3 regions of the Paenibacillus sp. FSL K6-1122 genome follow, and region 3 is predicted to be linked to each of the others. Evidence: predicted binding sites of a transcription regulator. Region 3 holds the regulator's gene; each other region holds the start of a gene.
The links. Region 3 encodes NrdR, which represses ribonucleotide reductase genes. Its sites were predicted from a motif close to AACACNATATATNGTGTT; they were not measured.

Region 1 (7,138 bases), 2.7 Mb from region 3:
TTGGCAACAACGCCAAAACCTGCACCAGCTTCCCCTACACGAGCAGCTTCAATGGCAGCATTCAAGCCAAGCAGATTGGTTTGTTCGGAGATTTCACGAATGAAACTGGCGACCTGAGTGACATTGCCTGATTTCTGTACGGCTTGTTTGGAATTGTTCCGGATCTCTTCGGTTGTGGCACTGAGTTCCTCGGAGTGTGCAGCTACATGCTGTACACTGTCAATTAACTGGTTAGTCAGATTTTCGGTAGCATCCATGAGCTGTTGCAACTGGTCTTGGTCATCCATACTGTAGAGCAGATTAAACAGGGCGATGACTTCACCTTTTTCATTTTTAATGGGGATAAAAGCCACGTCAAAAGGAACACCGAATAAATCTTTAGGGTAGTGATCGAATCGTTTGACTGTACCGCCGTTGAGATCAGCAAAATTTCGATTTCCATCCAATAGAGGGTCGCCGGGTTGATAATTCAGTTGTTTTAACGATTCCCCTGCTGAGAAATATAGGAATTTCTCATGATCAATCACGGAGAGGGTTACATCCTGACGAATCGTATCTCGAAAGAAAGGCATACATGTAATTAATGCTTGAACAATATCCATATAAAAGATGATTCCTCCCTGGTTACCTTATGTAAACGGTTAAATTTTAAATGCTAACTTAATAACTACCTATATTATATATCGTCATGCAATAGAGAAGAAAATAGAGAGAATGGATAAAACCTATTTCTTAAAGAAGACCGCTATACGCCAACAAGACACGAGTCCGCTGGGGACCAGTGCCTTGTTAGTTGGTGAGGGGAATAAAACCAATGTTTACAGCATACTGAGCTGCATTGTAACGATGGTTCGAGTGGCTAGTGTTGCACGGACATCAATCAAACGCTGATTCCGGCTGCCGCGGAAGGGAAGGGAAACATCACGCTCCGCTTCAACGTATCGACCGTCAATAATCACATCGCACAACCGGGCAAGCTCCGCTCTTGCAGGGTCGGTAATCAGTTCTTCATATTCGAATCCCGTGTAGGCCCATACCGTCAGATCAGGACGTGCAGCGCGGAGCTGCTGGACCCAAGACGTACATTCTGCTGCCGAGAAAAAGGGATCACCACCACACAACGTAACGCCATCCAGCAATGGATGGGTCGTCACTTCATGCAGAATCTGCTGCTGCCGCTCCTCTGTAAAGGGCTCACCCGCTCGAAAGCTCCATGAATCCGGACTGAAGCAGCCCGGACAGGCGTGACGGCATCCGCTGATGAACAACACGGCACGCAGGCCGATTCCTTCATTCACCGATTCCGGGATGTAACCATATAGATTCACCGGTGTTTCACCCGATCCCGCACTTCGGCTTGCTTCGCAGCATTGAAGCGTACTTTGTAATCTCCGGTCAGATAGCCAGTTACGCGGCGTAACCGCTGGAAGTGTACATGGTTCTCATGGGCTTCACAGCTTGGGCATACATCCCCAATGACGCCTTCATAACCACATGCAGGGCAGCGATCAATTGGATGATTAATGGAGAAATAACCGATATCCTGCGCCAGTGCATACTGTACGATCCGCAGGAAAGCTGCGGTGTTGGCCCGAACGTTTCCGTCAAGCTCCACATAGGAGATTGCACCCGCGTTACATAACGTATGGAACGGTGCCTCCAGTTCAATCTTCCGATATGCTGGAAGCGTGTGGTAGACCGGGATATGGAATGAATTCGTATAATACTCCCGATCATTCACTCCGGGAATAATGCCATAACGCTCTCTGTCGATCTTCGTGAATTTGCCGGACAACCCTTCAGCAGGTGTGGCAAACAGGGTGATATTCAAGTTATGCTGCTCGCTCATCCGGTCACAGAACTCTCTCATGGTCCGAATAATGTTGAGCGCTTCGCGATGTACATGAGGGTCCTGCCCATGATGGCGCCCATAGAGAGCTGTCATACATTCCGCGAGTCCGATAAAACCAAGAGATAATGTTCCATGCTTTAAAAGCTCGGCAACCGGCTCGTTCGGGCCAAGCTGTTCTCCACCTTCCCATACACCCTCCCGCATCATGAAGTCCGATGCCTTGGCAGGCTGCAATGTCTGAATTCGGTAGCGGTGCAACAGGCCGGAAGCGGCATTATGCATAACTGACTCCAAAGCAGTATAGAATCCGGCTCGGTCAGCGACAGCTCTTGCACCTTGGCAGATGCCAAACCGGATGCCGAGCTTCACGAGGTTAATGGTGTTGAAGGACAGATTACCTTTACCACTTTGACGATTGCGACCAAACCGGTCAGCCAGTGTACGTGTGCGGCATCCCATAGTTGCAATGATCGTATCCGGATCTTCCGGATGATAGAAAGGCAGATTGAAAGAGGCATCCACATTGACAAAGTTAGGATACATCCGCCGGGATGAACAGGTGACTGCGAGCCGGAACAGATCATAGTTCGGCTCTCCTTGAGCCTGATTGATCCCCTGTTTACATTGGAAAATATGTTGAGGGAACACGGGAGTCTCCCCGTTGCCCAGGCCACGAATGGTTGCTTCCAGCAACGAGCGTGATACCAACCGTCCTTCCGCAGAAGTACATAATCCATAGTTCAGTGAAGTAAATGGAATCTGACCACCCGCCCGGCTGCTCATCGTATTCAGGTTATGAATCAGTGATTCAGCAGCTTGTCCTGTCTCCAATTCAGTCTCTTCATAGGCGAAGGCATATGCCCGCGGACATTGATTCTTCGCTTCGATGCTATCCAGATGAAGCTGTTCATCCCCGATCAGAACATTTTCACCAAAGAGCCGTTGCCCTTTGCGGTAGTGTTTGCGGAACGATCGCTGTACATAAGGGGCCAGATCCCAGTCAATTTTATTGGCCGATACACCGCCATATTGACTGTTCTGCTGGGATTGGAAGATGATCGCAACCAGAGCCATGGCAGACATGATCGTCTGAGGTGTGCGAACCGATCCGTTACCTGTGTTGAAACCCGCAGCAAGGAGACGGTCAAACGGGATAAAGATACAGTTGGTCGTTCCAAGTGCATACTGATCCAGATCGTGTACATACAGATCCCCATTCTCCACAGCTTGGGCAAGCTCTTCCGGCAACACATGACGCAGAGCATGCCACTTGGCGGTCTCCGAACCGAGCCTGCTCATCTTACCACTGAAGGAATCCCCGTTCAGATTCGCATTTTCCCTCAGCGTATCGGCGTCTTCTGCGCCAATAATTCGTCTTCCCAGGTCGGATAATAGATCGGATGCCAGTGGGGTGGCATACTCAAGCATGTTCATGTAAGGTTCCTCCTAAAATGATTTTGGTTATCATTCAATTCACGTTAAATACTATATGTAGATTCGTCTTATCCATTTATAAACTATATGTGGTTTTTTGGGTGTGATAATGATCACACAGCTTACTGAACAAAGTGGACTTTCCTTTAATTGCTACGGATAAAGGTTCCCAAAGTCTGAGCGGAAGCGTATAATTTCTAGTTATTCTGCAAGTATAATATCCGAAGTCGGACAAGATGGACTTTAATCAAGCTGAAAAGGCGAGTTGCAATGAATTCGCGGTCGTTAAACCATCCGTTTAAGACCTGCTTTTGTCCACAAATGGGCAATAGGCAGGGAGTATGATTCTCTTATACTTCTACGGTGTTAATCATATAAGTATAGATTGTGACAGCTATTCGGATTTTTGATGACCCCTGTACGTGATTAAACATTCTGAAATACAGATTTGAAAGTGCAGCTTAGATAAGAGGGGTGAATCATGGGGACGGCAGAAGGCATTACAAGAGGCTTCTATGAAGATATAAAGGAAGCTGCGGCCCATATCGTAGACGTATTAAGTGGTATATTGAAGGTCAATACCATCTTTGTTGCCACGAATGACGGGGTGACCAATGTCATTTTGGAGGCCTTTAATCGTACGGAAGAGTTAGTTGTTAAAGGCAGTGCACTTCCATTTACGGATTCATATTGCAGCCTGGTATTAAGAGACAACGGTAGCGTTCTTACGATCCCGGATACATGTGAACATCCGATGACACGATCCATGGGCGTTACGAGCGGACTTGGCAATCGCTTCTTCGTGGGCGTGCCTATTATGAGAAGATCGGGCGAAACATTTGGCACCATCTGTCTGATGGATGATCCTGGTTATGTGATCAGCGAAACCGATATGAAGACACTGAAGGCAATGGCTGTATTCCTGGGTTATGTTGTTGATCTGGAAAGCACGTTGCATGTTCAGGAGCAGAAATTGAGTGATTCGGAACAAATGCAAGAACAGCTCCAGGCAGAGAAAGAACGTGCCGAATCTGAGGCTATGACCAAAACACAGATGTTGAAGCTAATGAGTCACGAGATTCGCAATCCTTTGAACGGTATTTTGGGACTGACAGATCTGATGCGCACACCGGATATGCCTGAGGAGCAGTCCGAATATGTGAACATGATTGAGACAAGCGGCAATATTCTGCTTTCCTTGCTGAATAATATGATGAATTTCAACATTAATGAAGCAGGTAAAACGGTTATACATGATGATCCGTTTGATCTGGTAGGCACCATTGAGAATACCGTGTATCTCTATGCCGGGATTGCGACGGGCAAGAACATTGAGCTGGGATTAAATCTTGAACTGAATGTATCTCAAGTGTTTGTTGGGGATGAAGTCAAGATTGGACAGTTGCTTGCACACGTCATTCAATATGCTCTCGATTCAACGCGTGAAGGTTCCGTTCTGATCACAGCAGTGGTGAACGGAGAAGAATTGGAGGAGACCGGTACACTTCAACTCAAGGTGAAGTACACGGGTCAGATGTTATCGGACAAGAAGACACCAACCTTTAACAGCCAAGATGAAAATTTGAATATCCAAAAACTGATTGGAAGCAATCTAGGTTTAGCTGTAAGCCAGAATCTTGCCATTCTCATGCATGGCCGTATTCAGGTGAGTAGTGTGAAGGAAAATGAGACGGAATTCAACATCTCCCTTCCATTGCGCAGATACTGGGAGTTACCTCAACTCGCAAGTGTTCAGCAACGGTTAAAAGGGAAAAAGGTGTTGCTTGCCAAGGACCCTGATATTTTGCAAGGTGTCTCTTCCCTGATGCGTAGGTGGGAGATGGATGTACACATGACCTCGGGTGTGACATTAGCGCATGATTGGATCAAGGAAGGATTCATGCCGGATGTAGCCGTTGTGGATATGGGATTAATGGAAGGCGGCGCGGTTGATTTTGTACATGAACTGAAACAGCGCCTGGAGAATCTGCCCGTCATTGTTCTTGTTCCTTATGGTATGCACATTGAATTGCATGAAGCAGAAGCCTTTGATGCTGTTCTGACCAAGCCGGTCAGACAGGCTGATCTGTTGAATGCATTGAGCATTACTTTGCCTTAGATCATGATCATAGATCTTTATTCGGCGCACCTTATAGGTGCGCTTTTTTTCATTTTCCATTTTCTGAGCCAAAGCCCTTTTATTCCGAGCTGGTTACGTTACAATAGAAAGTGAACTTCATCTTTATAACCAACAGAGGAGGATATGCAATCAATGGATTATCGCAGATTAGGTGGAAGCGGACTGAAAGTAAGCGAGATCAGCCTGGGAAGCTGGCTGACGTACGGAGGGTATGTGGAACGTGAGAATGCGGTGAAATCAATTGAAACTGCATTTGATGAAGGCATTAACTTTTTTGATACTGCCAATGTATACGAACGGGGTGCGGCAGAAGAACTGCTGGGGCAGACGCTCAAAGCATATTCCCGTGACTCTTATGTACTTGCAACCAAAGTATTTGGCAAAATGGGTGATGGTCCGAATGACCAGGGGTTGTCTCGCAAACATATCAAGGAGCAATGTGAAGCCAGCTTGAAGCGCCTAGGCGTTGAATATGTGGATATCTATTACTGCCATCGTTATCATACCGAAACACCAATTGAAGAAACACTCCGCGCGCTCGATGATCTGGTACGCCAAGGCAAAGTGTTATATGTAGGCGTCAGCCAGTGGACAGCGGCTCAGATGGAAGCTGCGTTGGGTACAGCAGATCGTTTGCTTCTGGATCGTATCGTGGTCAATCAGCCGGTGTACAACATGTTTGACCGTTATATCGAAAATGAAATTATTCCGCTCGGTGAGCGTAAAGGCATCGGACAAGTTGTATACTCCCCGCTTGCTCAAGGTCTATTGACCGGGAAATATACGTCCGTTTCCGATATCCCAGAGAATAGCCGTGCTGCCAAGCTAGGATGGGACGAAGGAAAGATCAATGCGGATCGTATCGGGAAAGTTCGTCAACTGATTGAAGTGGCGGACAAGCTGGATCTGAAGGTTGGCCAACTGGCCCTTGCCTGGATTCTGCGCCAGAACAATGTATCCAGTGCACTTGTAGGGGCGAGTCGTCCCGAGCAGGTAAAAGAGAACGCGGCTGCATCTGGCGTGAAGCTGGATGCTGCCATTGTGGAGGAGATTGAGAGTATCCTTGCTTGATCTCCTGTCAGCACACAAGCTGAGATGATATGCAATGATCTATAAAGAAAGGGATGTCCTGTGCGCCTGAATAGGCGAACGAGACATCCCTTTTTTGGAGCGTTGAAAGGATAGATTATTGAAAGGTTAGATCTTACTTTAAAGTGTAAGAGGCAAGGAGCGAAAAGTTAAGGCACACACACGGTTACGCCCTGTATTCTTGGCTTCATATAAAGCACGATCGGCCTGTTCGAAGAAGTCATCATCGTCATGATCATCACAATGATCGGGGTACACGGCTACACCAATGGAGATGGTTAGACGTGTCGTGTGCCCGTCAGGCAGAGCAAAATGGTATTTCTCTACAGCCTGTCGTATAGATTCGGCGGTAGCCACGGCCTGACGGTGTCCACAGTCGAGCAAGAGAATGGCGAATTCTTCCCCACCATTTCGTGATACGATATCAGCAGAACGTGCATGTTCAACGAGCAGTTGTCCAAGTTGCTTCAGGACAGCATCGCCGGCGGAATGACCATAGGTATCATTTACCTTTTTGAATCGGTCAATATCAATGGCAAGCAAGGAAAGCTTCTGTTGGTAATCCCGCGCACGCTGAAGTTCCAGTTGAAGTGATTTTTCGAACTGTCGTCGATTGCTCAGGT
Region 2 (7,138 bases), 170 kb from region 3:
CCCAGCTATAATCGAGTTCCAACAAGCGGTTCGTCAAATGAGATTCCAAAGCAGCTCCGGCATCAAATAACGAAACTTTAGCTGTCTGTACATGCATGTTCTCCGCAAGCCTCGGACTAAGATCACGTCGGTTCAGCTTGGTGCCGAATTTTTCTATAATTTCACCCGAGCGAAGGGAAATGCCGAGAAAATGCAATTCCTCCCGTTTCAAATCACAGGCGAATTCCACCTTGAAACAGACACCAAGCCAAGGCTCATATACGGCTGGCGCTGTAGCCCGCAATTGCCGTTTGGCAGCCTGTTCGAACAGGTTCACGAAGGCACCGCCTTCACGGGCAGCGCCGAAAATCTGCTGCAGTCTGCGACTGCCATACACCACTTCTTCACGCAATATTCGTCCTGGCCCCAGCTGTGGCAACGATGGCGTAATACCGAAGTAACGGCCTAAAATAGTTTCTTTTGGTGGCTCGCCTTGAGGACTGCCGTTGGTTACGCCATTCGTTCCATCGGGGTTAGGAACAGCAGGAGGTGATGCTTGCGCAGCTTTGGCTTCTGCTGCTTCAATGGCCTGCTGATAACTGTCAGGATCAAATATAAATGTAAAGGACATCGTCTCAGCGGGTGCTCCGGTTCGTTCCACGAACCCCCAATAATAGGGGCGATTGGTCAACGCTTTGTCCGCCTCAGGAGAGAGTTTGACTGTAACATGGGCAGGGGAACGCTCCATAATCTGACAATCCAGTGCTTCCAGATAGGTGAGAACATAAGCCTGCACTTCATGGGGAGACATGGTCATGAGTTAGCTACCTCCTTTACGAAGATCTAACAACCCGGATACGGCAGGCCCTTCATCTGAAACCTCACGTTGAATAGAGTTCAGCGATTGTCCAAGTGAATCCATTTTTCGGCGAATATCTTCATCAGTTTGTGATTCCAGCATGATCTTGTACAAACTTTTCTCAATAGACTCCTTCTTCTCCAGCCGTTCCAGAATGACATCCAGCCCGCCGATCACCATCTCAAACATATTGATCTTCTCATGCAGCAGATTCAGAATATGTTCCTCAATGGTTCCAGTCGTGGATAAATTGAAGATGTTCACGTCATTTTGCTGTCCCAGCCGGTGTACCCGACCGATCCGCTGCTCTACCCGCATAGGGTTCCAAGGCAGATCAAAGTTGATCATATGATGGCAAAATTGCAAATTGATGCCCTCACCACCTGCTTCGGTTGCAATCATGGCCTGCACACGCCCGCGGAAGAGATCCATCATCCAGTCTTTTTTGCCTCGATTCATGCCACCCCGATAGGGTACTGCCGTAAGCCCATTGTTGCGGAAATAGTTTAGCAGATACTCCTGCGTGGCCCGGTATTCAGTGAAGATAATTACTTTTTCATTCATGTTCCGAACCAGTTCCATCGTTTTCTCCGCTTTGGTATTCTCCTTGATCGCTTTAATATGGGCAACGAGTTCCCAAATCTTGTCCCGAAGGGGAGAGTCCAGCGGAAGTTTCTTCGACAGATTAACCAGCGTCACGAATACAGCATCCCGACTGCTGCACACTTCACGCTGCAATGTAACAAGGGAGAGCATGCTGCTCAGGTTGCCGCCAGCTTCCTGGTACTGGTCTTTAACAAAGGAAGTCACGCCATCATAAAGCGCTTGTTCTTCGGGCGATAGTTGCAGATTCACGTTGGAGACATTCCGTTTGGTAAATTGAACAGGGCCTTCGCCGCGGCGGTTACGAATCATGACTTTGGATAACTCGTTCTTAAGCTGTTCCTGATTTTTCGGAACCCGTTTGTCTACAACAAAGTTGGCCGCAAAGTCACCCTGACGACCCAGTTGACCGGGCTTCAGCAGGTTGATCAGATTGAACAATTCACTCATATCGTTCTGCACAGGTGTAGCTGTGAGCAGCAGACAATACTTTTTGCGCAATTTGAGCATGAATTGATAGTTGGTTGTTTTCTTGTTTTTGAGTTTATGAGCCTCGTCAATAATAATCATGTCGTAGTCGGTATTCAGCAGCATATCTTTATGCGGGTCACGTTTGGCTGTATCCATGGAAGCAACAACCACTTCATTCTGCCAGGAATAGGCCTTTTTCTGGGCAATAGCAGGGATGCCAAATTTTGAATTCAACTCCCGTACCCATTGCAGTACAAGAGAGGCTGGCACGAGAATGAGTACCTTGGATACGAGACCCCGAACCATATATTCTTTCAGAATGAGACCGGCTTCAATGGTTTTGCCAAGACCCACCTCATCGGCGAGAATGGCCCGGCCTGACATTTCAAATAATACTCTGCGTGCAGTGTCCATCTGGTGAGGGAGTGGAGTGAGACCTTGTAGATGCTTGAGACATTGGATCTCGTCAAAATTGGGAATCAGGTTGGTCTCTTCGGCTTGAATGCCGAGTTGGAAGAGTCGATAATCCCCCCAAGGACCTCCTTTATCCAGTCGTGATTCCAATTGATTAATCCAGTTCCGATCAAATTCCAACGGAACGGGTAGCTCGGCTACAGGTTGATTCATGTGGTGCGGGTTTTTCCGGTTCATGGTGTTTCCTCCCCTGCCATACGTGATGACGTTTTATTCGTAGGTAATAGTATGGACGAATGAGAGTCAGTTCATAACTATATAAGTTGAACTACATTTTATTTGCACGAACACTACGATGACAGAACAACCTTCCAATCGCTGTTATCCCCAGATTTCTTTGATTCCCTTTTCTGGAGGGGGAAATCCGGGGATAGCGTATGCTTTCGATGCAGCTTTCTTTCAGAAAGCTTTTAGGCGAACGCTTCGCTTTTTCAGGTTTTTTCTGTCCTCTCCGTTGACGTGCAAATGATTAGTTTAACTTATATTGAACCCAGAAATTTAGTAAAGGCACATGTTTTTTCTGTGCCAAAAAATTCACTGATGTCGTATTCATGCGTATGAGGGTGTGTGAAGAAGCTTGTCCGTGTATAGGGAGTCTATAAAATAAGGTCTGTGATAAAAGTCGCATGGAAAATCAATATATGGTGTAATATACTGTTTTTATATCACTATATGTGGTGTTTCGTCATAATTTACTTTTATAGTGAAAATGGAGCTTTATGCCGGGGAGGTTGAATGTAGCGATGAAATCGAACCAACGATCGTACCAATTAGAAGGACTTAGCGAAAAAATATTCCTGGACCGATACGCCTGGAAGGACGCTGATTCGAATCATGCCAAGGTCGGAGATGTGGTATTGATATTAACGAAGGATGATCCGAAGTTCCCAACCAAGGAAGTGGGCGAAATCATAGAACGTAAGGGTCAGCTTGTACAGGTAAGGACTCGAAGCGGAGAGATGATCGAGACAAGTGTGGAGAAATTGACACTCAACATAGAGAAAACACCGGAAGAGATGTGGGACCGTCTTGCCAAAGCGATGGCTTCTGTCGAATCCACAGCCGATAAGCGGGCAACGTGGGAGTCCAAGTTCCGCTCTGTGTTGGAAGATTGGAAGTTAGTACCCGGAGGCCGCATTGCTGCGGGCGCGGGGGCAAGCGATGAGCTGACACTTTTCAATTGTTATGTCATTCCGTCTCCGCAAGACAGTCGGGGTGGCATCATGAAGACTTTGACCGAGATGACGGAAATTATGGCACGTGGGGGAGGCGTAGGTATTAATTTGTCCTCTTTGCGTCCTCGCCGAGCGGTGGTGAAAGGTGTCAACGGATCATCCAGCGGTTCCGTATCGTGGGGCGGATTGTTCAGTTATACGACTGGACTGATTGAACAGGGCGGAAGCCGCCGGGGTGCGCTCATGCTGATGATGAATGACTGGCATCCGGATGTGCTTGATTTTATTACTGTGAAACAAGCGATGGGGCAGGTGACCAATGCCAATCTGTCTGTATGTGTGAGCAACGCATTTATGGAGGCTGTCAAGCAGGACGGAGATTGGGATTTGGTTTTCCCCGATACGAACGATCCGGACTACGACACCGAGTGGAACGGGGATATGCAGCAATGGAAAGCCGCGGGTCATTCGGTGGTGCACTATCGTACACTGAAGGCTCGCGAAATCTGGCATACCATTATTGAATCAGCCTGGAAATCGGCAGAGCCTGGTGTGGTATTCATGGAGTACTATAACCAGATGTCCAACAGCTGGTACTTCAATCCGATTATCTGTACTAATCCGTGCGGGGAACAAGGCCTGCCTGGCTGGGGTGTATGTAATCTGTCTGCCATTAATCTGTCCAAATTCTACGATGAAACAAATCATGATGTGGCATGGGATGAACTGGCGGAAACCACTCGTATCTCGGCTAGATTTTTGGACAATGTCATCGACGCAACACCATATCATTTTGAGGAAAATAGACTGAATCAGCAGCGTGAACGCCGGGTTGGGCTTGGCACGATGGGACTGGCAGAGCTGATGATTAAGCTGCGTATTCGATACGGCAGTCCTGAATCTCTTGCATTTCTGGATAAACTGTATGGATTCATGGCGAAGGAGGCCTATCTGGCATCGGCAGAGATTGCAGCAAAGAAGGGAGCTTTTCCAGCTTTCGAAGCTGAACCGTATTTACAGAGTGGATTCATGAAAAACATGGTTGCGACGTACCCTGAAGTGGGAGAGGCCATTCGTAAACAGGGCATTCGAAATGTCACACTGATCACACAAGCGCCAACGGGAAGTACAGGTACGATGGTGGGCACATCAACAGGTATTGAGCCGTATTTCGCCTTCAAGTATTTCCGTCAAAGCCGTCTAGGTTATGATGAACAGTTCGTACCGATTGCACAAGACTGGCTGGATGAACATCCGGGTGAAGCTTTACCAGACTATTATGTGACGGCAATGGATTTGTCGGCTGAGAATCACATACGGGTGCAGGCTGCGATCCAGCAATGGGTGGATAGTTCGATCTCGAAGACGGCCAACTGTCCGGCTGATTTTACAGTGGGGGATACGGCTGAGCTGTACGAACTGGCCTTCGACCTTGGCTGCAAGGGAGTAACGATATACCGCGACGGCAGCAGGGATGTGCAGGTGTTGTCCACGTCGAAGAAGGAAGAGACCCAAGGTGAAGATCAGAACACGGCGGAAGCTGTAGAGAAGACAGTCGTATCTGCTATAGAAAACCCGAATAATGCTGAAGTACAGGCAAGTGATGGAACTTCCAATAGCCAGGTTGGTGTTAGAACGCATTCTTCCGATCAAGCCCCGTCCTCTTCTACAGTACTGGATAAACAATACAGAAGCCGTCCTCAAGTACTGCGCGGTGCGACATACAAAATCAATACGCCATTTGGTATGGCTTACATTACGATCAATGATCTGGAGGGAACCCCGGGTGAGATCTTCCTGAACGTGGGCAAAGCGGGATCGGATGTGTTTGCCATGGCTGAGGCACTCGGTCGAGTATGCTCTCTGTTCCTTCGATACGGAGATCATGGGCAAAAGGTTGAACTGTTGATCAAACATCTCAAGGGAATCGGTGGTTCGGGAGCGATTGGCTTCGGAGCCAATAGGGTTGAATCGATTGCTGATGCAGTCGCCAAAGCATTGGAAAGTCATGTACAGAGCGATATGCAGGAGAACGAAACTGAAGCATTACAAGAACAGAATCAAGTGGAGAGCACGTATCCCAAAGTGGAGGATCAGAAAACCTTTATCGAATCGAGAGATTTATGTCCTTCATGCGGCTCGGCATCCCTGATGAATGTGGAAGGTTGCAAAACATGCAGCAACTGTGGGTACAGTAAATGCAATTAAATATCTTTTGAAAAAAAGAGAAAAAGAAAGGCACTCCTGACTCCATTACGAAGTCAGGAATACCTTTTTGTCATTTAGATAACTAACACCAATCTTGGCATCGATCTGCAAGTGATTGTAATTCATTAAATACAACACCAGCATGGTAGCCGTCGCACACGGCGTGATGTAACTGAACGGATAAGGGAAGATATACTTTATCGTTCTGTTGAACATATTTCCCCATCGTGAAAATAGGCAACAAGTAGGTTCCCTCATTGTAAATATTCAGATTAAATCCGGTAAAGTTCACCCAAGGAATACTGGAAACGGGAAAAGTATTTGGTGGTTCATTGGGTTTGGCAACAAATTGTTTGTGATCTTTGTAATTCTTCATATCTTCCAGATGTCGATTGTGGAACGTCTCGAAATCTTCATGGAATGCTGTCCAGATCGTTGAGAAACTTTTGTTGTCCTCATGAAAAATCGTATAACTCGGAGACATTTCGTCCCAGTAGCCCAATCTTCCCTCGGCATCAAAACAAGTTCGAAATTCCCTGTGTGCATTGACGACCGTAGAGATCATATGAATAAGAGCCGGATAGAACTTCAATCCTTTAAGCTTCAGTTCGTTGATCAATAGAGTGATATCCAGATTAGCAGTTATGCTGTAGGTACATCTGACCTGATTCAAGTAGTGGTCAAAGTATGGCTTTCGATCCCACTGATCTAACACGATTGAATTAAACATAAGTTATAACCTCCTAAATTTGAATAATGTCTTTTATTTAGGAGGTATATTTGACTGATTTGACCATATCCTATCACATTCCCAGTATTGTATTTTTAGAAATTGATCCATCTCAGTATAACATGATACTGAATGTGTCGCTTATAGCGAAATCCTCTGCAAAACGCTGTTTCAACCTGTTTCTTTCCTTTATAATTAAAGTTGTGTTTATAACGAAGAAGAGAGGGGATTAGATGCGTCAGCCGATAGAAGAACCCATATTTTATTCTTATCCTGGAATGGTAGCGGTGGTGACTTCACGTCATGAGGGAGTCCAGAATGTGATGGCGTCCGGATGGCATACATACATCGGGTCATCACCAGGCGTATACGGCATCTCCCTTCGTAAGGAAACATACTCCTATGAACTCATTGAGAAGAGTGGCGTATTCGGTGTTCATTTCCTGCCAGGTCATCGATCGGAGTGGATTCAAGCTGCAGGAACGTTCAGTGGGAGAGATACGGATAAATTCACAAGATTCGGCATTCCGTATGAGGAAGGAATCAAGGTAAGTGTACCCATTTTGACAGATGCTTATTTTGCTTATGAATGCAAGGTTATGGAGATTACGACATATGGTGACCATGAATGGATTGCAG
Region 3 (7,138 bases):
GATAAGATTACCAGAATCTTTGTCAATTTTTGATACTGGTTCGTCACAATCGGTAACAATTGCAACTGGTAGTCGCATCATCGGTTCTTTCATTCTAGCAAATATTTTTGAATATCTTAGCAGTGCAGTACTCCGCACGTTAACAATAGAGACTCCGTTCTTAGCAAAAGATTTTCCTAGCTTATCGGCTAATGTGGGCAGTAATAAGTTCTCTGCATCACCTTCAACAATAATAACTCCTTTTGCGAAAAATAAATTGGCCTTCGTAGCGTCTAAAAATCTTTGTAAAAATTTATAGTCTCCTTTGTGTAGTTTGGTACTGCCTTCTGCTAAAGAAAAAGCCTTACCTTCAGTAAACAAGATTAAATTATGCAATTTGATAACTGAAGCTAATGTAACACTGTGAGTTGTCAATAGTATTTGCATTGGAGATGTGCTACTTTCACTTAATTCTTGAAGGTAGTCCATTACCCTTATCTGGGCTTGAGGATGCAAGTGAGCCTCTATTTCCTCAATCAAGGCGATATTTATCCCTTCTGTTTTTTCGATTTGCAAAAGTAGTAATTCAGCCGCGATGTATAGTTGATTAAGCGAGCCTAGACCTGACTTAGTAGTAACAAGCAAAAGATCGATTTTTTCCAAGATCATTTTCAAGTTAACTGCAGCTATCTCTATATTTGAACGCAACAAATTTTTATTATCAGAGAACTTCGACAAATAAATATTAATTGATTTTAGAATCTTTTTCTCATCACTGGTAATTTCGTCGTAATTAAAATAATTTCTTATTTTTTCATTAGCTTCCCTAATAATTTCAACCAGTCTATGATCTTCACTCATAGAAAACTCGGGATGTGAATATAAAATCTGAGACAATCGTGAATTCCTTTTTGCTGCGAGTTCATTTTCAGCATCTCTCAAGGGTTTAAGGTAAATCGTTCTCAGTAAATCACGTGCTTTGCTATGTAAAATTTGGCCCTCACTATCACTTCCTGCATGAACATCGTCAATTATTATCTTTCCTTTAATATCCTTTTTAGCTGTCAGGAAAACCCGAAGATTATATTGTTTATCTGAATCAATAGTGATCCACTCTAAGAAATCCTTCGCTTGATTCACAGAAAACCCTTGAAAAATGCATTCAATTTTCAGTTCATTAGAATCATTATGAAAATCTTCTTTCTCAAGTCTGGAATAATCTCGACTCTGAGTTAACAATACAAACTTGACTGCGTCGATTACTGCCGATTTTCCTGCATCATTTTCACCAATAAGGACATTTAGACTTTTATTTAATACGAGAATCAGTCCAGGTTCACCGTTAGTTCCCTGACCAAATTTTCGAAAGTTAGTAATTCTGACTTCTGAAAGAAACATTAACAAACGCTCCTCTGCTTAGGTAATTTGTCACCCACCCATATAATTCGACTTCTTCCGTCATTTCCCTTTAGTGGTTATGTAATTACGCCTTATAGTTAGCAAAATCATCAAATTTATTTCTATATTATACCCCTGACACTTATACTGAGGAGGTAAACTACATGAACGATAAAATCATTGTAACAACAAGAAAAACAGCTGTCACAGGGGGCGTTGCTCTTGCTGGAAATGCGGCAATAACTCCCATAACTTATATCTGGTATCGGGTTTTGGAAATTGTCCAAATCGCTCATACGTAACTGACAAACATTGCTTCAAAAGCCCTAAAAGGAGTTGATACAAATCAGTGAATGGTTAATGGGAAAAAGGGACAAGCTCAGGTACCGAATGATGAAAAGACAAAATCTTGAACCCTCTTTTGCTTCTGTAATTTACACAGAATTAGGTTTTGGTTCAATGGAGCATTAGGAATTTATGTCTCCGATGGAGAAATTATTGATCTTAGTGGGAGAGGCAATATTAGAAAGGTAAGCTTTCAAGAATTCACAGGACACCTAACAATCTTCAATCAATGAAATCTATGTTCCCTGTTATGCTGATTGGGATAACACCATCTCTTTTCCCCAAGCTGGTCGAAAAGCGTTAGAAATGGAGGGCAAGTATCGAAATTACAATTTAATCTTGGATAATTGCCATCAATTTAGCGCTGGTTGTTTGACCGGAGATTTTGAGAACAGTAACAATTTTCTCTGGATGTTGAAAGACACCGCCAAGCGTAAATTAGGAGAAATATCGTCTGGAAGAAGTGGGATTGGGAAAAAAAGGTTAACAAGATTCATTGATATGAGGAGAGCAAAAATTACTGCTCTCCTTTACAGTTAGATACAATCAAATAAACATGGTAAGTAATTAATCCCTTCATTTACTGGAATGGATACAGGATTAATACCTAACTCATGTAGTTTTTTTATTATCGAATCAAATTTCTTTTTATCCTCGGCCTCTCTTCTAGCCTTCCATCATACTAATAATATTTGGAATTTCGATTAGTTCTTAACCTTCTGTCGTCTAAAATGTTTCGTAAATCTGGATGACATTATGTGCAACATTAGTGGCACTCAATCAAAAAAATCATTAAAAATTTCTCCACTGTGACCATCAGTGTGACCACAACCACAAAACCGAACAATTTTCACATATGCAAAAACCCGCCAAACACTCGGAAATCCTTGTGTTTAGCGGGTTGTTTTAGTATGGAGCCTAGGGGGATCGAACCCCTGACCTCATCGCTGCCAGCGATGCGCTCTCCCAGCTGAGCTAAGGCCCCAGGATATGAAATAGATAACTTGTCCAGCACTGCTAACGTTCCACAGGCGACTCCTATATCATATAAAATCCAGCTTTCGCTGTCAATCACTTTTTCAAGATCCAAAGTGATTGGAGAAGAACAATCGATTTCTCTGGTACACACGGACTGGAACTCCAGACTGCTCTTCTCCCTTTACCAACTTCACTAATCCTCCAGATCGTCTTTGGACAACAGGGATTTCAGTTCTTTCATGAACATATTGATATCTTTGAACTGGCGGTATACCGACGCAAAACGGACATACGCCACTTCATCGACCGGAAACAACTGTTCCATCAATAGCTCACCAATCTGGCGACTCTCAACTTCAGCATCAGCTGTATTACGCAGAGATTTCTCCACTTCAGATACCATCATCTCCAGGGTCTCTACGGAGACTGGACGTTTCTCACAGGCACGAATAAGCCCGCGGAGAATTTTGTCCCGGCTGAACTCTTCACGACTGCCATCTTTCTTAATGACGATCAGTGGAGTCTCCTCAATCATCTCAAACGTTGTAAATCTTCGGGCACACTGCTCACACTCACGGCGACGACGAATGGATTTTGCTTCGTTGGCCGGACGCGAATCAAGCACTTTGGTACCCATATAACCGCAATAAGGACACTTCAAAACAGATCACTTCCCACGTTTTACTTTTTACCACATATTCCCTGTACTGATTTTGTAATGAAAAACGCATTGCCGACACATAATACTTTTACCAACCCGCGAGGAGGTGAACAGCAATGGCACAAAGCAATGGTAACTCCAACAACTTGGTGGTAACTAAAGCTTCCGCAGCACTCGAGCAAATGAAATATGAAGTTGCTCAAGAACTCGGAATCAGCATCCCACAAGACGGATACCAAGGTAACATGACTTCTTACGAGAACGGTTCGATCGGTGGATACATCACGAAGCGTCTGGTAACAATTGCAGAACAGCAATTGGCAGGTCAATACCAATAATATCTGCATCGTAATACGCTACACAGAGGAGCATGGAGCGGCCGGTGAATAACCGGCCTGCTCTGTGCTTCTACTTATATACTTAGAACGTATTATAGATCTTTACATACTGATTATAATAGTAAATGACTCTTTGTACATAGTGACGCGTCTCACCAAACGGAATATCTTTCACTGTATCGAACGAGCCATCCCATACACCATCTCTAAGCCAACTGTTCACTTTGCCTGGACCCGCATTATAGGCAGCGATCATAACTGCTTCATTGCCATCGAATTGATCGGATAGATTTCGCAGATACCATGTGCCTAATTGAATATTTCGTTCAGGCTCGTGCTTCAATTCCTCCAGCGAAGTGTCGGGAATTTTGGCTTGTTCCAGTATCCAGTTCGCCGTGTCCGGCATCAATTGCATGAGCCCAATGGCACCTCGTTTGGATTCCTTGCTTGTCTTGAAATTGGTCTCCACCTTGATAATGGAAGCAATCAGAAACGGATCAACCTCATAACTCTGAGATTGGGCACGGATCTCTTCCTTATAATGTATGGGATAGAACCATGCCATCCAGTTTGTATTCAGAAATAACACCAGTACAAAGGACACAAACATCAACAGCAGTACACGTTTCTTACGCAATATTCTCATAACAAACCCTTACGCTGTAGATATGAGTCAATTTGCTGCTCCGTCGCAGGCCATAAGCCGCTGTTATCGATGACAATGTCTGCCAGCTGTTTTTTGCGCTCAATATCCATCTGTACATCCATTCGAGCCTCGGCCTGTGCTGCAGTCATTCCATCCCGACTCATCAAGCGATCTCGTTGCACTGATCTCGGGACATATACTACCATGACTTCCTCGAAACCATCCTCCAGGCCTGATTCGTAGAGCAAAGGAATATCAGATACCACAAGTTTATCCGGATGTTGCAACGCGTATGCAGCAGCCCGTTCGCGCATCTCTCTTCGGATCGCCGGATGTGTGATAGCCTCCAATGCCTTTCGTTCCTCTGGTTGTTCGAAAACAATACTTCCGAGCTTTTTCCGATCCAGTGTTCCATCTTCGTTCAGTATGGCTTGTCCGAACCGCTTAACAGCGGCGGCCAACACGGGATGCCCGGGCATCATAACTTCCCGGGCAATAACGTCTGCATCGATGAGCAACGCTCCCTTACTGGCGAGATAGGCGGAAACACTGCTTTTGCCTGTCGCGATCCCGCCGGTTAAGCCTATATTCATCGTTTCACCTCATAACAACTTCATTATTCCCATAATCATTAACAATAGCGCTGGCAATACAGACAGTCTTCGCATCCAGCGCAGAGCTGAGAATCGTAGGCCAACCTTCATGCCGAGTGACAGAAACGCCCCACTAAACAGTGCAATAATGAGTGCTGTCCATAGTGTAGGGAATCCCAGAAGTGCCGCTCCCAAACCTGCTCCAAACGCATCCAGAGACAGGGCAATACCAAGCCACATCGCTTCTTGAGCAGATATACTCCCCGAGTTATCCATATCCGCCTTGGAGGGACTGCGAAGGATCTGAATGACAACGCCCAGCTTGCGCAGCTCCAGTGTAAATACCATTCGTTCCAGTGATCCATTTGAAGCCGACTGCTCCAGATCCAGTGCAAGCACCTGATTCCTGCCCTTTGAATCCGACAGTCTCTCTTGTGCTTCTCCCACTCCAGTTACCTTTGCTTCTGTTCCCTCACCCATTCCAGTGTCTGTTTCCAGCTGTTCTTTGCCTTGCTTTCGAATTAGTTGCAACAGTGACCATGCACCAATACCTATCAATATAACGGCTCCCACGATCGAAGCGATATCCGGTGACACCACATGGGACAACAACACACCTACTTGCATCGACAAGGCAATAACCAATCCTGAACAGATCGAAATAACAGCGATAGATAACAGGGGAATCTTCGTCCTCCGTAACCCATATGTAATCCCGACTCCAAAACCATCTAAACTAAGCGCCAAAGCAAGCGCCAGCAATGAAATAAAATGATGCAGCACCCCGGACTCCTCCTCTGTGCGGTACTCGTGCCAACTGAAGATGCCAGTATGGGTATACGCCCGCTTATTTCTGCCATATCAGTATATGGAGGGAGGAATCCAAGGGTGCTATGATTTCATCATTTCGTTCATTCAGTTCATGTTACAGCAGCTGACAGTTCGGACAAAAATGCGTGCCACGGCCACCAACCACCGTTTTTTCAATTAACGTACCACAAGTTGTACAAGGTTCTGATTTGCGTCCATAGATTTTCAGTTGATGCTGGAACATCCCCATCTCACCCTGTCCATTCACATAGGACTTGATGGAAGATCCACCTGCATTCACTGCATCTTGCAACGTAGCCACAATCGCTTCATGAAGCACCGTTAACTGAGCTTCGGTCAGTGTCTTGGCGATGGTCTCGGGATGGATACCTGCGCGAAATAGAGCCTCGTCCACATAAATATTCCCGATACCAACCACATATGCCTGATTTAAAAGTACAGCCTTGATTTTGGTTGTACGCTTGCCAACCGCCTCGCGGAATGCAGTTACCGTAAAGGCTGGATCAAGCGGCTCCAGTCCCAGCTTCAGCAGAGGTTTGGACACCAGTTCCTCACCTGCATTAAACAGATGCATCGTACCAAATTGACGCACATCCTTATAACGCAATTCCGTACCATCATTAAAATGGAAGATCACATGTGTATGTTTCTCCACATCTTCATGCTGCTCGTACACACCGTATCTTCCTTCCATCCGCAGATGGGAGACAAGCACCAGCCCGTCCAGCAAAATACGCAAAAACTTGCCGCGGCGCTCCACCCCAATGACGGTATGTCCCGCGAGTTCCATTGCAAATGCATCTATGTCGTCCGGCCGCTGAATAATCCGCGGCAAGCTAACGGTAACATGATCAATCGTTTTGCCCACAATAAGTTGATTCAATGTTCTTCTGACTGTTTCGACTTCCGGTAATTCCGGCATGATGTTCTCACCTCCCCTATATTATAACGGAAGATGGCGCTCAGCGGGACCCTTTTCTTATATCTCAAACATGGAAGGGCCTATTGTAAAATACCGGAAAAACCGCTCAACACTTGATTTATTTCGCTTCGTACCAGTTATCACCAAAGCTGACTTCGGCTTTCAGCGGAACCGACAGTTCCAATGCTTTTTCCATGACAGAAGGCACTAATTCCTTCATCAATTCCAATTCATCGGCAGGCACTTCGAATACAAGTTCATCGTGCACCTGAAGCAACATACGGCTCTTCAACTTGCGTTCCCGTAGCGCTTCATCCATCTGTACCATGGCCAGCTTGATGATATCTGCCGCTGTTCCCTGAATCGGTGTATTCATCGCCGTACGCTCTGCGAAAGAACGCAGGTTGAAGTTACTGGCATTAATCTCTGGCAGGTAGCGACGACGTT

Region 1: the regulator NrdR is predicted to act here: its motif matches at 3,334-3,351, upstream of NSQ20_RS29525 (anaerobic ribonucleoside triphosphate reductase).
Region 2: the regulator NrdR is predicted to act here: its motif matches at 3,051-3,068, upstream of NSQ20_RS10770 (adenosylcobalamin-dependent ribonucleoside-diphosphate reductase).

Annotation. Positions count from the first base shown of each region.
Region 1 is NZ_CP150272.1:6,639,971-6,647,108, reverse strand. Features, by position in the region: gene NSQ20_RS29535 (methyl-accepting chemotaxis protein) at 1-602, opposite strand, end outside; gene nrdG (anaerobic ribonucleoside-triphosphate reductase activating protein) at 819-1,328, opposite strand; gene NSQ20_RS29525 (anaerobic ribonucleoside triphosphate reductase) at 1,325-3,286, opposite strand; gene NSQ20_RS29520 (histidine kinase dimerization/phospho-acceptor domain-containing protein) at 3,768-5,405, shown strand; gene NSQ20_RS29515 (aldo/keto reductase family protein) at 5,559-6,497, shown strand; gene NSQ20_RS29510 (diguanylate cyclase) at 6,636-7,138, opposite strand, start outside.
Region 2 is NZ_CP150272.1:2,395,386-2,402,523, forward strand. Features, by position in the region: gene NSQ20_RS10760 (YqhG family protein) at 1-796, opposite strand, end outside; gene NSQ20_RS10765 (SNF2-related protein) at 800-2,563, opposite strand; gene NSQ20_RS10770 (adenosylcobalamin-dependent ribonucleoside-diphosphate reductase) at 3,130-5,769, shown strand; gene catA (type A chloramphenicol O-acetyltransferase) at 5,852-6,499, opposite strand; gene NSQ20_RS10780 (flavin reductase family protein) at 6,733-7,138, shown strand, end outside.
Region 3 is NZ_CP150272.1:2,220,603-2,227,740, reverse strand. Features, by position in the region: gene NSQ20_RS10025 (AAA family ATPase) at 1-1,377, opposite strand, end outside; gene NSQ20_RS10020 (hypothetical protein) at 1,542-1,679, shown strand; tRNA gene NSQ20_RS10015 (tRNA-Ala) at 2,635-2,707, opposite strand; gene nrdR (transcriptional regulator NrdR) at 2,894-3,361, opposite strand; gene NSQ20_RS10005 (alpha/beta-type small acid-soluble spore protein) at 3,478-3,699, shown strand; gene NSQ20_RS10000 (lytic transglycosylase domain-containing protein) at 3,782-4,345, opposite strand; gene coaE (dephospho-CoA kinase) at 4,342-4,938, opposite strand; gene NSQ20_RS09990 (MntP/YtaF family protein) at 4,948-5,763, opposite strand; gene mutM (DNA-formamidopyrimidine glycosylase) at 5,864-6,691, opposite strand; gene polA (DNA polymerase I) at 6,810-7,138, opposite strand, start outside.